Regions from separate parts of the Spirillospora sp. NPDC052242 genome, predicted to be linked through region 3. Evidence: riboswitches for the same ligand, from Rfam matches in the RefSeq annotation. Region 3 holds a riboswitch; each other region holds the start of a gene.
What was found. Region 3 has a riboswitch for cyclic di-AMP ahead of AB0L25_RS26170 (M15 family metallopeptidase). Riboswitches for the same ligand answer to the same signal wherever they lie in the genome.
Positions count from the first base shown of each region.

Region 1: it holds a riboswitch for cyclic di-AMP, as region 3 does, so the genes downstream of both, AB0L25_RS18800 (CHAP domain-containing protein) here and AB0L25_RS26170 (M15 family metallopeptidase) in region 3, are expected to answer to the same signal.
Region 2: it holds a riboswitch for cyclic di-AMP, as region 3 does, so the genes downstream of both, AB0L25_RS21975 (CHAP domain-containing protein) here and AB0L25_RS26170 (M15 family metallopeptidase) in region 3, are expected to answer to the same signal.

Region 1 covers NZ_JBFAUZ010000021.1:68,367-73,688, forward strand. The annotation lists gene AB0L25_RS18785 (GntP family permease) at 1-731, shown strand, start outside; gene AB0L25_RS18790 (FadR/GntR family transcriptional regulator) at 754-1,458, opposite strand; gene AB0L25_RS18795 (TetR/AcrR family transcriptional regulator) at 1,572-2,192, shown strand; gene AB0L25_RS18800 (CHAP domain-containing protein) at 2,281-3,066, opposite strand; cyclic di-AMP (ydaO/yuaA leader) riboswitch at 3,112-3,239, opposite strand; gene nhaA (Na+/H+ antiporter NhaA) at 3,765-5,322, opposite strand, start outside.
Region 2 covers NZ_JBFAUZ010000026.1:51,690-57,011, reverse strand. The annotation lists gene AB0L25_RS21980 (CDP-glycerol glycerophosphotransferase family protein) at 1-1,622, opposite strand, end outside; gene AB0L25_RS21975 (CHAP domain-containing protein) at 1,785-2,600, opposite strand; cyclic di-AMP (ydaO/yuaA leader) riboswitch at 2,613-2,766, opposite strand; gene AB0L25_RS21970 (PP2C family protein-serine/threonine phosphatase) at 3,214-5,112, opposite strand.
Region 3 covers NZ_JBFAUZ010000034.1:35,255-40,576, reverse strand. The annotation lists gene AB0L25_RS26185 (SUKH-4 family immunity protein) at 1-369, shown strand, start outside; gene AB0L25_RS26180 (oxygenase MpaB family protein) at 436-1,380, opposite strand; gene AB0L25_RS26175 (TetR/AcrR family transcriptional regulator) at 1,475-2,092, shown strand; cyclic di-AMP (ydaO/yuaA leader) riboswitch at 2,229-2,406, shown strand; gene AB0L25_RS26170 (M15 family metallopeptidase) at 2,410-3,054, shown strand; gene AB0L25_RS26165 (TetR/AcrR family transcriptional regulator) at 3,187-3,870, shown strand; gene AB0L25_RS26160 (SAM-dependent methyltransferase) at 3,895-4,692, opposite strand; gene AB0L25_RS26155 (hypothetical protein) at 4,868-5,266, shown strand.

The sequences.
Region 1 (5,322 bases), on a different contig from region 3:
TCGGCGAGGTGCGGAACGGCGACAAGGCCGAGGACGCCGACTGGCGGCCGCCGTCCTTCGGCACGGTCCTCGTCCTGCTGCTCATCCCGCTGGTGCTGATCTCCTTCAACACGGTGCTCACGACGCTGGTCGACAGCGGCGTGCTCGCCGAGGGCCAGGCCTGGGTCGACTACCTGAGCCTGCTCGGCATCACCCCGGTGGCGCTGCTGATCACGGTCATCGCCGCGATCCTGGTGCTCGGCCGCCCCAACGCGTCGATGGCGACCGTCAGCGGGATCGTCGACCAGGCCCTCGGGCCGGTGTGCGCGATCATCCTGATCACCGGCGCGGGCGGCATGTTCGGCGGGGTGCTGGAGCTCAGCGGCATCGGCGACGCGCTGAGCGGGAGCCTGTCCGACCTCGGCATCTCCCTGATCCTGCAGGCGTTCATCATCGCGACCCTGCTGCGCGTCGCGCAGGGCTCGGCCACCGTCGCGCTGACCACGACCGGCGGGCTGATCGCCGGGGCGGTCGCGGACGCCGGCCTCGGCGACGTCAAGCTGGTCCTGCTCGTGGTCGCCATCGCGGCGGGCGCGACCGTCCTGTCGCACGTGAACGACTCGGGCTTCTGGCTGGTGAGCCGCCTGTTCGGGATGGACGAGAAGACCACGCTCAAGACCTGGACCGTCCTGGAGACGACGCTCGGCCTGTCGGTGTTCGCGATCGCCTCGCTTCTTTGGCTGGTCGTCTAGTTCCGGTGGGGGCGGGCGCCGGTCAGGACGGGGCGCCGTGGCCGCCCAGCCGGCCCATCTCGTCGGCGACCTCGACGCAGATCGCGGTCATCGCGGCCCGCGCCACCTCGGACTCGCGGCCGGCGACGGCCTCGGCCACCACGAGGTGGAGCCGGCGCGCCTCCGGCTTGGGCCGCGCCGGCATCAGCCGGTGCCGCGTGCGCCCGCGCAGCACCTCCTCCACGACGTGGGCGAGACCGGCGAACATCACGTTCCCCGACGCCTCGAGCAGCAGCCGGTGGTAGGCGATGTCGTGCTCGAGGAACGTGGCCAGGTCGCCGGCCGCGCCCGCCGTCTCCATCGCCGCCCCGAGCTCGACGATCCGGTCCCGCTGCCGGGCGTCCGCGTACCGGGCGGCCAGCGCGGCGGCGGGCGGCTCGATCGCGGTGCGCAGCTGCGAGAGCTGGTGCAGGTGGACGTCCCGTTCCGGCCCGCCGAGCCGCCACCTGATCACGGCGCGGTCGAAGGAGTCCCACTCGTCCTCCGGCAGGACGGTGACGCCGGTGCGGCGGCGGCTGGCGACCAGCCGCATCGACGCGAGCACCTGCACCGCCTCCCGGGCGACCGTCCGGGAGACGCCGAACTCCTGCTGCACCCACTCCAGGTTGACCTTCGACCCCGGCTCGAGCGCCCCCGAGATGATCAGCGGTCCGAGCTTGGCGAGGACCTCCTCGTGCAGGGTCGGCATGCCCGCCAGCGTACCCGCGGGCGGCGCGGCGCCCCGGCCGCGATGTGGCCGTCCCGGGGCCGGCCGGTGGAGAGTGTGGGGGTCCCGTGCCGATCGGATGGAGGGGGAACGCCATGGCCTCTCGGACGCCCCGCGGCCCGTACGCGAAGTCGGCGGCGATCCGGCGCCGCGTGCTGGAGGCGTGCGTGGACGCCTTCGCGCAGACCGGCTTCTACGGCGCCACGATGAAGGACGTCGCCAAGCGCGCCGGCATCAGCTACACCGGGCTGCTGCACCACTTCCCCCGCAAGGAGGACCTGCTGCTCGCGGTGCTGGAGTTCCGCGGCGAACGCAGCGCCGGCCTGCTGGCGGCGGCCGGCGGGCGCGACCCCGCCGGGGAGCCGCTGCAGGCGCTGCGGGGCATGCTCGCGGTGGCGGCCGACAACGCGCACAGCCCGGGCCTGCTGGAGCTGCACTGCGTGATCTCGGGCGAGGCGACGTCGCCGCACCATCCCGCGCACGCCTACTACGCCGACCGCTACGGCAGGCTCCGCCGCTTCTTCACGGCCGCCTTCACCGCCCTGGACGAACGCGGCGAACTGCACTCGCGGCTTCCGCCGGAGACCCTCGCCACCATGACGATCGCCCTGCTCAACGGCCTGCAGGCCCAGTGGCTCTACGACCGCGAGACCGTCGACGTCCAGGACGGCCTGCGCGCGTTCCTGGCGTCCGTCGTCCCCGCGCTGGACGGGTGACCCGGCACCGCGCCCGGGTCCGGGGGCCGTCCGGAGACGCCGAAGGCGCCCGGCGGGATGCCGGGCGCCTTCGGGCGTGATCGGGGGATCAGGCGTAGTCGGGGTAGCCGTAGCCGACGACCTGGCCCTTGTCGCGGGTCTTCTCCTGGACGGAGTTGTCGACGTTGCCCTCGATGGTGCTGATGGTGCCGTCGCCGTTGTCCTTCTCGACGATGCCGACGTGGTCGATGGCGCCGATGTCGCCGCCGGAGCCCGCGCTCCAGTCGTAGAAGACGACCGCGCCGGGCTTGGCCTTCTGGCCCCAGCGGCCCTCGTCCTTGAACCAGCTCGCGTGCTGGACGGTGTAGGCGTCCCAGCCCATGTTCTTGACGCCGGTCTGCGAGCCGAGCCAGGACACGAACATGTCGCACCACTGGGCGCCCTTGTAGGCGTCGACGGAGAAGCCGCCGTCGCGGGCCGCGGTCGCCTCGGCGTGCGGCGTCGAGACGTACCAGTCGTGGAACTTGGTCATGTCGCCCGGGCCCTCCTCCTGGATGCCGACCTGCTCCTTGGCCAGGTCGATCACCTCGGACGCCTCGACGGCGCGCGGCGGGACCTTCCAGCCCTCGGCCTTGGCCTCGGCCGCGGTCATCGCGCCCGACGCCTCCGTCTTCGCGGAGTTCTGCGCCACCGCGACGGCGCCGCCGCCGGCCGCGCCGTGCGCCTCGGTGGCCGCGTCGGCCCCGCCGAGCGGGTGGAACGTGGCGAGCCCGACGGTGCCGGCCAGCACCGCGCCGACGGCGACGCCGACGGCCCGCTCCTCCGCGCTCAGCCGCTTGACGGCCGCGACGGGGGCCAGCCGCTGCACGGCGGACTGAGGGTTGAGACGCTTCACGGACTCGCTAATACGATCGAAACGACCGGTCATGCAGGGAATCTCCTTGTCTCCCATGGCGCCTACCGGGTTAGCTGACGGATTCGGGCATGGAAGAGCCCTACGGCGCGCTCGGGACGCGCCGATTCACCCCTGGTACTCGGGTCCCCGGCTCCGCTCGGCCCTCAGGGCCTCGTGCGGACTCGGCCTGCGCGCCGCGATACGGCGCTGGATTGTCAGATTTCGCTGAGCGATGGCTCTGGGATTTTCTGAGCGACTGCTCTGGAAGAGGCGCGCGTTCCTGGCGCGCGTCGCGTGCGTGATCCGCTCCGCGACGACGGCCGCATCCCTGGCACGGCCGACCGCAGCATTCGAACTGCTGCGAGGTTCAGGTTGAAGGTACCAACCATCCCCAGGAAAGCAAACCCGACCAAAAGCGATCTTTTCCCTGGTCAAGCAGCTTCCAAGGACTTACCAACACCCACCCGCAGGATGTTCTTCCCGATCTTTTCCCACCCGCCCCGATCCGCCCGGACACGGCCCGTTCCGCCCGCCTCCGCCGCCGTCCGGACGCGCGCAGGAGCCCGCGCAAACCGGGCCGACCGGGCGCTCCGACATCCCACGGATCACCGGAGGGCGTGTGACGGAGAGCACCACGGCCGAGCCGCGCGGCGGGCACGCGGTCCGGCGCCGGTGACGCCCCTCACCCCGCCGGCCCGTCAGCCGGTGAGGGCGGCGCGCTCGCGGGCGGCGCGGATCGCGGCGGACAGGCTCGCGATGTCGTAGGCGCCGTGGTGCCGACGCCCGTTGACGAAGAAGGTGGGTGTGCCCGCGACGGTGCTGAGGTCGGCCGACTCGACGTCCGCGGCGACGCGGGCGACGCCGGCGCGGGCGGCCATGTCCCGGTCGAAGCGGGCGACGTCCAGGCCGATGCGGGCCGCGTGCGCGCGCAGGTCGCCGGCGCGCAGGGCGCCCTGGTGGGCGAGCAGCGCGTCGTGCATCTCCCAGAAGCGGCCCTGGCGCGCGGCGGCCTCCGCGGCCTCGGCGGCGAGCTGCGCGTGGATGTGGACGTCGGTCAGCGGGAGGTGCCGCCAGACGTAGCGCACGTCGTCCCCGAACTCCGCGAGGAGTTCGCGGACGACGGGTTCGGCGCGCCCGCAGTAGGGGCACTCGTAGTCGCCGTACTCGACCATCGTCACCGGGGCGTGCCGCGGTCCGCGCACGTGATCGTGGTCGGGGTCGACGGGCACGGCCAGGTCGACGATCGCCTCCGCCTTCCCCAGCAGCGCGCGGAGCCGCGGCTCGGGCGGCAGGACGGCGATCACGGCGGTGACGAGCCGGGACGTCAGGAACGCGAGCACGAGCGTGCTCAAAATGCCGATCTTGGCGTCGTCCAGGTGCTCGCCGTGGAAGGCGTGCGTCGCGATGAGGAGGGAGACGGTGAACCCGGCCGCGGACAGCGTGCCGCCCGCGGTCAGCGCTCCCCAGCCGATCGGGATCCGGATGCGCCCGCGGGACGCGGCGGTGGTCAGCGCGGCCGCGGCGACGACGCCGAGCGGCTTGCCGACGCCGTACCCGATGAGCACGCCGAGGGTCACGGGCGAGGTGAAGGCCCGCGCCAGCTCCCCGCCGCCGACGTCGATCCCGGCGTTGGCCAGCGCGAACACCGGGACGATCACGTAGCTCGTCCACGGGTGGTACATGCGCTGCAGGCGGTCGTTCGGGGAGATCGCCGACGCGATGCGGGCGCGCACGTCCCGTCCGAGTTCGGGGGTGGGCTGCTCGCGGAACAGCCGGAACAGCCCGCTGGCCTGCTCCAGGTCGGCGCGCTGCGCCGGGTGGGCGTAGGTGAGCAGCCCCATGGCCAGCCCGGTCACGATCGGGTCGACGCCCGATTCGAGGAGCGCGGCCCACAAGACGACGCCGAGCAGCGCGTAGACCGCGCCCCGGTGCACGCCGAGGCGCCGCACGAGCAGGATGGCGGCGAACGCGACGGCGGCGGCGGCGAGCGCGGGCACGGAGAGGCGGTCGCCGTAGGCGACGGCGATGACGGCGAGGGCCAGGAAGTCGTCGACGACGCTCATCGTGAGGATGAAGACCCGCAGGCCCGGCGGCAGGCGGCGGCCGACGACGGCCAGCAGGCCGAGGGCGAACGCGGTGTCGGTGGACATCGCCACGCCCCACCCCTGCTCGGTGCCGTGCCCCGCGTTGATCGCGAGGTACAGGACGATCGGCACGACCATGCCGCTGAGCCCGGCGGCGAGCGGCAGGGCCAGC
Region 2 (5,322 bases), on a different contig from region 3:
GCCCCGGTGAACCGCGCGCCGCGGCCGCGCCCGTCCAGGACGAACGACAGGTGCCCGGACGCGGTCACGTGCGAGCGCAGGACGTCCCCGGCGAAGCGGGTCAGCCGCGGGCGCACCGGGAGGTCCACGTCGTTCAGCGGGGGCGATCCGGTGCCGCTGCCCGGACGGGTGACCATCGTCTCCCCGTTCACCGTGACGCGCAGCCGGACGTCCCACAGCGGGTCGACGAAGCCGATCGGCCGGACGCGGCGCCGCGGGTCGAACTCCGCCCGCCAGGCCAGCCGGTCGCCGCGGTGCTCGACGTCCGCGCCGACCCGCGCCGCCGGCGCCCGCCCGCGGCGGTCCCGGAACACCAGCACGGCCGACAGGTCGGCGTCCGGCGGCACCCGGCCGAGCGGGTTCAGGACGTACCCGGCGATGCGGGCGCAGCCGTCCCGGACCTCCAGCCGCGTCACCGTGTTGCCCGGGCACAGTTCCCGCAGCGGCCGCAGGTGGAAGCCGAACCCGGTGACGTCCAGCACGCGCCGCCCGAGCCCCCCGCGCGGCGGGCGCGCGCCCCAGTAGACGCGGCCGTCCCGCTCCGCCAGCGGCGCGCCCAGCACGGGATGCTCGGGACGGTGCTCGGCCGCGGCCAGCGCCGCCGCGTGATCGCCCTCGCGGATCAGGTACGCGGCGACCGCCGCCATCGGGTTGGCGTCCTCGAACGACCGCGGGTCCAGCTCGGCGAGGTAGCCCGCCGCCAGGTCGAGGAACCGCGCCCGGTGGCCGGGGTCGCGGCCGCGCAGCTCCCGCAGGTACAGCAGCAGGTCATGGTTGAGGAACTTGACGTCCTTGGCGCGCTTCAGCCCGTGGGCGCCGCGGAGCGCGAACAGCATGTCGATGCGGCGGTGGATCTCCAGCCGGTCCGCGAAGTTGGCCAGCTCGGCGCGCCGGTTGGAGATCGACGGGCCCGCCGCGGCGTCCTTGACCAGCCAGTTGTAGACGCGGTGCGGGATCAGCGCGGTCCGCCGGGCCGCCAGGTACGCCTCGGCGGTGAACAGCAGGTCCTCGTAGTGGAGGCGCTCGACGAACCGCAGCCCGTGCTCGTCCAGGAACTCCCTGCGGTACGCCTTGTTCGTGGACAGCGTGTCGTACAGCAGATCGGGGTTCTCGCTGAGCGAACCGTAGACGGCGCTGCGCTCGTACAGCCATGGATACCAGGGACGCGTGCGGTTCTTCGCGTCCGGCGGCCGGTTCAGGAACACCCTCGTGCACAGCCCCGAGACCAGGTCGGCGCCGGTCTCCTCGCCCGCGGCGACCAGGTTGAGGCACGCGTGCCGGTCCAGCAGGTCGTCGCTGTCGAGGAACATGACGAACCGGCCGTCCGAACGCTCCACCCCGGTGTTGCGCGGACGGCCGCACCCCCCGGAGTTCACCGGCAGGTGCACGGCCCGGACCCGGCCCGGATGCGCGGCGGCGAGGCGTTCCGCGACGTCCCCGGTGCGGTCGGTGCTCGCGTCGTTCACGATCACCGTCTCCACGGAGCGCAGCGACTGCGCCAGCGTCGAGGCGACCGCCCGGGGCAGCCGCCGCGCGTCGTTGTAGGCGATCACCACCACACTGACATCCGGGCGCACCCGCATGGGCCTCCCTCCGCTACGCCGCGTGCCAGGGATTCCTTTCCAGGAACGGCGGAGGGAGGTCCAAGCGCGACCAAAGCCTGTCAATGGTTCGCATTACCGTGGGGACGCCGAAGGCGCCCGGCGGAGCGCCGGGCGCCTTCGTGATCGGCCGGTGCCGGTCGATCAGGCGTACTCGGGGTAGCCGTAGCCCACGATCTGGCCCTTGTCCCGGACCCTCTCCTCGACGGCGTTGTTGCTGTTGCCCTCGATGGTGCTGACGGTGCCGTCGCCGTTGTCCTTCTCGACGATCCCGACGTGGTCGATGTCGCCGATGGAGCCGTCCGAACCGGCGCCCCAGTCGAAGAACACGATCGCGCCCGGCTTGGCCTTCTGGCCCCAGCGGCCCTGGTCCTCGAACCACTTGGCGTGCGACACGGTGTAGGCGTCCCAGCCCATGCCCTTGACGCCGGTCTGCGCGCCGAGCCACGAGACGAACATGTCGCACCAGGCGGCGCCGTCGTAGGCGTCCACCGAGAAGCCGCCGCTGCTGGCGGCCTGCTCGGCGCGCGGCGTCGAGGTCCACCACTCGTGGAACTTGGTCATGTTGCCCGGGCCCTCTTCCTCGATGCCGACCTGCTCCTTGGCCAGGTCGATCACCTCGGACGCCTCGACGGCGCGCGGCGGCACCTTCCAGCCCTGGGCCTTGGCCTCGGCGAGGCTCATCGTCGACGCCGACTCGGCCTTCTCCGCGGTGTGCGTGACGGCCGCGGCCTTCTGGACGGTCGTGCTCGCGGCCTCGGTGGCCGCGCTCGCCCCGGCCATGGGGTTGAACACCGACAGCCCGACGGCGCCGGCCAGCACCGCGCCGACGGCGACGCCGACGGCCCGGTCCTCCGGGGTCATGCGCTTGATCGCGAGTTCGGGGGCCAGCCGCTTGACCGCGGACTGGGGGTTGAGGCGCTTCACGGACTCGGAAAGTCGATCGAAACGACCGGTCATGCAGGGAATCTCCTTGTCTCCCATGACGCCTACCGGGTTAGCTGACGGATTCGGGCATGGAAGAGCCCTACGGCGCGCTCGGGACGCGCCGATTCACCCCTGGAACTTGGGTCCCCGGCTCCGCTGCGGCCCTCGTGGACCTGTGCGGACTCGGCCTTCACGCCGCGCGTGCGGCGCTGGATTGTCGGATTTCTCTGAGCGACTGCTCTGAGGGGCGCGCGTGCATGGCGCGCGTCGCGTGCGTGGACCGCTCCGCGACCGGCGGCCGCGCCCCTGGCACGGCCGGTACAACGCGTGGATCGCGCTGCGAGATTCGGGTTGAAGGTACCAACCATCTCCGCGAAAGCAAACCAGGCCAAAATTGATCTTTTCCCTGGTCAAGTGGCTTTCAAGGACATCCCAACACCCACCCGCAGGATGTTCTTCCCGATCTTTACCGGCGGTCCCGGAACCCTTTCTCCACGGGGCCTACGGCGCACCGCCCCCGAACCCGCCCGAAGATCGACGGGACGGCCGGCGCGACGGCTCATCGCCGCCCACCGGCCGTCCCCGGCCCCACATCGTGTGCCCTAAGTCACATCACCGTATCGACGCAGGTCAGAGGCGGCGTCCGTCACTCGACCCGCAGCGCGAACAGGGTCGTGTCGTCCGCCGCCCGGTCGTGCTCCATCCGCGCCAGCACCTCGTCCAGCGCCACCTCCGGACGCCCCGAGCCCTCTTCGAGGATCCGCGTGAGCCGCTCGATGCGCTCGTCCAGGTCCGCGTCCCGCCGCTCCACCAGGCCGTCCGTGTACAGGAAGACCATGTCGCCCCGCACCAGCGGAGTCTTGATCGTCGTGTACTCCCAGCCCGGCATCGCGCCGAGCATCGGATCCCGGACGACCTCGAGCGGCGCGGCATGTCCGTCCCGCACGAGGATCGGCGGCGGATGCCCCGCGCACGTCCACTCCATGACGCCCCGGTCCGGATCGAAATGCCCCACGATCGCGGTGCCGGTCGCGGGCGGGTCCATCGTCCCCACCAGCTCGTTCAGCCAGCCCACCAGCCGGCCCGCCGGCTCCCCGGTGAACGCGAGCCCCAGCAGCCCGTTCCGCGTCCGGGCCATCGCGGCCGCCGCGGGCAGCCCGTGCCCCGCCGCGTCCCCGATCGCGAACAGGCCCCGTCCGTCCGGCAGCCCCCGCGTCGCGAACCAGTCGCCGCCGATCCGCGCCGCGCTCTCCGCCGCGAGGCTGCGCAGCGCGATCCGCACCCCCGGCAGCCGCTCCACCTCGCCCTCGTCCGGCAGGATCGCCCGCCGCAGCGTCACCGCGACCCGCCGCTCCTGCGCCGTCCGCGCCTGCTGCTTGAGCATCTGCCGCCGCGTGTCCGCCAGCGCCCGCTCCACGCCCCGCCGCCGCGTGATGTCCTGCGACACGATGTTCACCGACACCGGCAGGCCCGCGTCGTCCAGAACCGGCTCGGCGAACAGCCACAGGTGCCGCGGCCTCCCGTCCGCCCCGATCACCCGGTGCTCGGCCTCCACCGGTTCCCGCCGCGAGAACAGCGTCTGCAGGGCCTCCTCCACCAGCGGCAGATCGTCGTCGGCCACCACCTTCGGCAGATCGTGCGGCATCGGCGGCACCTCGTCCGGCGACAGCCCGTAGTTCGCGAGCATCTGCGGCGTCCACTCCGCCTCGCCCGTCACCAGGTCCCACTCCCCGAACCCCAGCTGCGCGAGCCGCTCGACCCGCTCCAACCTCCTCGCCAGCCGATCCTCCCGGCTGTGGTACCGCCAGACGACGCACACCCCCGTCGGCACCTGCACGCACCGGACGCTCATCCGCGACGTCCGCGACAGCCCGCTCTGCGCCGTCGTGTACGAGATCGACCCCCGCTCCAGCGTCCCCGCACCCCCGAGAACCCCCACGTACTCCTCGAACAGCCCCGTCAACGCCGCACCCGGGTCCGTCTGCAGCAGCCGACGTCCCGTCAGCTTCTCGGCACCCCGACCGAACAGATCCCTCGCCTGCTCGTTCAACTGCGCGTACAGGAAGTCCGCGACATTCCCCTCGGGCCCTCGCACCGGCACGAGATGCGCCGCCGAGTCCAACGCGCCGTCCAGCACGGCCCGCGCCACGGGATCGTCCGGCAACTCCGCGAGGATCTCCCGATCGCCCCCGGTGTCCTCCGCGGTGACCCGCCGCAGCACGTCCTCGGCCTCCGACACCACCGCCCGCCGCGTCCGCGCCACCTCCGCCCGCGGCGCCCGCCGCGCCGCCGCGACGGCCTCCGCCGACCCGGCCCCGACGTCCTTGACCACCAGCGCCGCCGCCTCGGCGAGCTCCATGTCCAGGTCGCGCGCGAGCCAGATCAGATGCTGCAGCGCCTCCCCGGGCGGCACCCCGAGCCTCCGCGCCAGCACGACCCGCGCCTCGGCCAGGATCGCGCGGTCATGCGCGGCCCCCCGCAGGTCCTCAAGGTCGGGCACCGCCGCGTGCACCCCCGGCGCGCGCGGCCCCTCCGCTTCGGCCAAGCCACTCCCCCGTTCGGCACAGCATGCCCCGAGAGAAAAAAGCTACATACGCCAGCGAAGGACTATTCGTCCCCTTCCGGGTCTCCTACCCGTATCTTTAACCCGGTTTTTCCTGGATGCCCGAACTCCACCACTTCCGGTGACCCTCCGGGGACCAACCCCTACCCCACCGAGTGACCCACGTCACACACCCCGACCGCCCGGGCCGTC
Region 3 (5,322 bases):
TGCGTCCTGTCGGCGCACCGGCCCGGGAGCGACCCGAGCGGCGCGCCGATCTGCCGGGGGTGCGGGACGGCCGAGTGCCGGACGCTGCACGGGGTGGCCGACGTCCTGGCCGCCTACGCCGTCCGTCCGGCGCCCGTCGACCGGGCGGAGGCGTGGCGGCGGGCGGACGCCTGCCTGGGCGGGCGCCCGGTCCCGGTGTCGGTCGAGGAGTTCCGGGACGGCTTCATCGTGCGGCCCGCCGAGATCGCGGCCGACGACCTCAGCCCCGTGCTGATCGTGGACCGTGACACGGGCGCGCTGAGCCGGTGGCCCGCGATGCCGTCCGACCTGCTCGCCCGCGAGTACGGGCGCCGCCGGACGCCGGGCTGAGCGCGCCCGCCTGGCCGGACGCCACGCCCGTCGCCGACACGGTGGTCGTGCGCGGTGGTCGGCGGGTCAGAGGGGGCGTTCGGCGAGGACCTTGCGCAGCTTCTCCTGCGCCCGCGCCGCCTCCCGCGCCCGGTAGGCGATCGGCATGTACCGGAGCCGTTCGGGCAGCAGCGGCGTGCCGCGGCCGATGACCGCCCCGACGGCGCGCAGGCGGCGCTCGTCCGCGGCCGTCCAGGAGAGGCCGAGCTTGGCGCGGGCGGCGGGCGGCAGCGTGCCGACCGTGACGAGCCGGCCGAGCCTGCCCCCGACGAGGCTCAGCGGCGCCACCACCGGCCGCAGCCGCGCCGGGACGTTCGGGGGGACCTTGTCCATGCTGTCCAGGACTTCGAGCGCGACCCGGTGCGGGACGAGCGTGTTCTCGACCATGTCGTCGAAGTAGTCCCAGTAGTCGGCGATCGTCGCCGGGAACATCCGCTCGGGCACCCGCAGGATGCGGCCGAGGTCGAGGAACTCCTCGTAGACCTGCTTCTGCTCCTCGTCGCTCATCGGCTCCGGCGCGAAGTAGCGGGACGCGGTGACCGCGGCGTAGAAGCCGGTCAGGTGCACCCACGCCCACGGCTCCGCGGACAGCGCGTGGTGCCGGTTCCCGTCCTCGTCGACCGCGCTGAGCGGCTTGTGCATCTCCCGGAGGCGGCGGCCCTCGTCGATGGCCTCCTGCCCGCCGTAGACCCAGGTCTGCACCGACGCGAAGCTGCGCATGGCGCGTCCGACCGGGTCGGTGCGGAAGCTCGACAGGCGGTCCACCACGGTGCCGATCGCCGGATGCATGGACTGCAGGATGAAGACGCTGTTGCCGGCCACCGCCGAGCTGTACAGGCCCATCGTGTCCCACAGGATCGAGCCCGGCCCGAAGGGGACCGGTTCCCGGACGTTCTCCCGGGCCGGGACGATCTGCCCGGTCGCCGTCTGCCCGGTCGCCGTCTGCCCGGTCGTCATCTCCTCGGTCGTCATCTCCTCGTCATTCCTTCCGCGCACAGGGGGCTACGGGATAAGTTGAACGCGAATAAGCAGTCGCTTACAAGTCGCGTTCGCTGTGAGGTGCCGCATGAGCCGCCCACCTGGACTGACGCCCCGCAGAATCCCCCGGCAGGACCGCTCGCGCCGCACGGTCGAGGCGATCCTGGACGCCGCCACTCGCGTTCTCGCCGAGCGCGGGTACGACGGCGCGTCCACCAACCGCATCGCCGCGGCCGCGGGGATCAGCAACGGATCGCTCTACCAGTACTTCCCGAACAAGGACGCCATCATGGTCGCGGTGGTCGACCGGTTCGCCGACCACCTCACCGAGCGGCTCGGCGCCCAGATCGACGCCACGATGACCGAGCCGTGGCCGGTCGCCGGCCGCGCCCTCCTGGACGTCCAGATCCGGCTCTTCGAGGAGCACGCCGACCTGCTGCGCATCATCGTCGAGCAGATCCCGCGGCTCGGCCCGTTCGACAAGCTCGCGGGGCTGCAGCGGCGGCTGACCGACCTGGTCCGCGTCCAGCTGCTGCTGAACCGGGCCGACTTCCGCGAGGACCTGGACGTCGACACGACGCTGTGGATGCTGACCGAGATCGTCGGCTCGGTCTCGGTGCGGTACGTGCTCGACCGTCCGGCCGTCCCGCACGAGCGCATGGTGGACGAGCTCGCCGACCTGGTCATCGGCTACCTGCGGGGCTGACCGCGGCCGGGGCGGACTTGGCCTCCCCTTTGCGGTCTTTTGGGGCTTTGGTACCGTCATGCCCACATTGGCGCCCGGAGGGGCGCCCGGATCATCGATCAGTGTCCGCGTCACCCGGCACGCGTGCGTGCGGGTGGCGGCGGCGACGCCGAGTCCGCGTCCGCGCGGAGCCGGGGAACCAGCGCGATCGACGCCCGGACCGGCCGGTCCGCGTCGCTTCGCAGGGGTGAATCGACGCCTCGCCACGAGGCGTCGTAGGGCGTCTTCCATGCCCGAATCCGTCAGCTAACCCGGTAGGCGGCATGGAAGGAGCAGTCGTGACAGGTCGGCACGTCATCAAGACCAAATTCTCCGCCCCGCTGGCCGGGATGGCCCTCGCGGGCATCTTCGCCGGATCCCTCGGGCTGGCGTCCGCGGGCGGCGGCGAGGACCCCGGCGGCGGACCGCGAGCCGCGGCGCTCTCGGCGAACCACGCCGCGCCGTCGGCGGCTCCCAAGGAGCGCGAGAGCGGACCCCCGAAGCTCCCGGCCGACTGCAAGCCGGAGGAGGCCGCCGAGCTCGAGTACGACAACGGCCGCATCCCGGACGAGGAGCTGTGCCCGCTTCCGCAGGAGGACGAGTCGCTCCGGGCCGACGCGGCCGCGGCGTTCTACAAGCTGAACGCCGCCTACCACGAGCGGTTCGGCGAGGAGATGTGCGTCCGCAGCTCCTACCGGAGCTACGAGCGGCAGGAAGAGCTGTACGAGAGCATGCCCGCGGGCATGGCGGCGGCCCCCGGCAACAGCAAGCACGGCCTCGGCATCGCCGCCGACCTGTGCGGCGGCGTCGAGGAAGAGGGCACGCCGCAGTTCGAGTGGCTGGAGGACAACGCCGAGGACTACGGCTGGATCCACCCGGACTGGGCCTACAGCAACCCGTACGAGCCCTGGCACTGGGAGTTCGACGTCGGCCAGGACGACTGACGTCCCCCCGGCGCCCCGGCGGGCTCCGAACGTCCGGGGGCGGGCGGCCCCTCCGCTCGTCCCCGGGCGCCACGGGTCGGCGTCGCGGTCGGCGTTGCGCCCCGCCCCGACCGGTGCAAGAATCCGATTCGTGTGAGCGAGAATCAAGTTTCCGGCCGGTCGGACGACGTCGCGAGCCGCATCGCCCGGCGCACCCTGGCCAAGCGGGGCGAGGTCTACGCCGGGGAGGTGCGCCGCCTCCTCGACGCCGCGCTCGAGGTGATGCGGGAGCGCGGCACCGCGTCGCGCCCGCGCGTCGCCGACATCGTGGGCGCCGCGGGACTGTCCAACGAGGCGTTCTACCGGCACTTCCGCTCGAAGGACGCGCTGGTCGCCGCGCTGCTCGAGGACGGGACCGAACGCCTGCACGGCTACGTCGCGCACCAGATGGCCAAGGAGCCGACCCCGCAGGGGCAGGTGCGCGCCTGGGTCGGCGGGGTGTTCACCCAGGCCCGGGAGGAGATCGCCGCCACGACCCGCGCGGTCCTGTGGAACGCCGGGGCGCTCAGCGAACTGGCCGGGTCCAAGCCGCCCGTCGCCAGCGGCCGCCTCGCCGAACTGCTGCCCGGGCCGTTCCGCGAACTGGGCAGCGTCGACCCCCTCCTGGACGCCTCGCTCGCCGCGCACGCGACCTTCGGCCTGCTGGCGGACTACGTGTGGGGCGGCACCGAGCCCACGGACGGCGACGTGGAGCGCGTCACGGCGTTCTGCCTCCGCGCGATCACACCGGCGGACACCGGAGCGGAGGACGGGAACGCCCGCCCGCGGGAACGGTGAGGCCCGGGCCCCGCTACGGTCGGGTCACCTCTCGGGCTTGCGGGCGACCCCGCAGGCTCCCAGGTTCTCGATCTCGTCGCCGGGCTCCTTCTCGGCCGGGTCCAGTTCGGGGCGCCAGCGGAACGGGTCGACCAGGCCGGGCTCCAGCAGCTCGAAATCGGCGAACAGCGCGGTGATCTCGTCCCGGTCCCGCAGCGTCCCCAGGCCCATCGTGCCCTGGTACGCGGCCGCGACGTCCTGGAGAGCCGGGAGCACGTGGCTGATCGTGAGGAAGCTGCCCGGGACGAGCCGGTCGCGGAGGCGGGCCAGCAGCTCGGCGGGCTTGGGGTCGGGCAGGAAGTGGAACAGGGCCAGCGCGCTCACCGCGACCGGCTCGCCGAAGTCGAGCGTCCGGGCCGCCTCCTGCAGGATGCGGTCGATGTCGACGACGTCGGAGTCGATGTAGGCGGTCGCGCCCTCGGGACGGCTGGTCAGCAGCGCGCGGGCGTGGGCGAGCACGATCGGGTCGTTGTCGACGTACACCACGCGGGACTCGGGGGCCACGCCCTGCGCGACCTCGTGCAGGTTGGGCGAGGTCGGCAGTCCGGTGCCGAGGTCGAGGAACTGGCGGACGCCGTGCTCGCCCGCGAGCACGGCGACGGAGCGGGCCAGGAACCTGCGGTTGGCGAGCGCCAGCGGCCGCAGCTGCGGGCAGATCTTCAGCACCTGCCCGCCGAACGCGCGGTCGGCCGCGAAGTGGTCTTTGCCGCCGAGGTAGAAGTCGTAGACCCGGGCCGGGTGCGGCTCGTCGGTGCGCAGGTCCGCCGGGGGGTTCTCGGTCATGGAGGTCGCTTCCTAGCGGGGAGCCGGTGTGATCATTTACTTGCAGCGTAGCGGCGAACCGGCCCTTTGGACCTGTTCGGACGAAACTCGTCCGCGACCGCCCGCGTACCACTGCACCGGCGAGCGCGCGGCCGCCCCGATGTTCATGATCCGCTCCGCAGGGTAGCCCCGGGGCATGACCGCACGGACGATCCGGAGCGCCGCCGCGCTCCTGGCGATCGTCCTGCCGGCGGCCGGCTGCGCGGCGGCAGACGAGGAGGACGACGTCGCGCGTACCGCCGTCGGCATGGTGCGGGCCGCGCAGACCGGCGACGGCCGGGCGGCGTGCGCCGCGCTCGTCCCGCGGGCGGTCGACGGCCTGGAGACGGCCGGCGCCCGGTGCGACCGGCAGATCGTGCGGCTGGGCCTGTCGGGGAACGAGGCCGGCGCGGTCGAGGTCTGGGGCGACCGGGCGCGGGCGCGCGTCGGGTCCGGCTGGGTGTTCCTCACCCGGTGGGGATCCGGCTGGAAGGTGACGGCCGCCGGGTGCGAGCCGCGTTCGGGACGCCCGTTCGACTGCGAGTTCGAGGCGTGAGGGGAGGCGGGCCGTGCGGACGATGTTCGCGGTGACGCTGCTGGTGATCGGGGGCG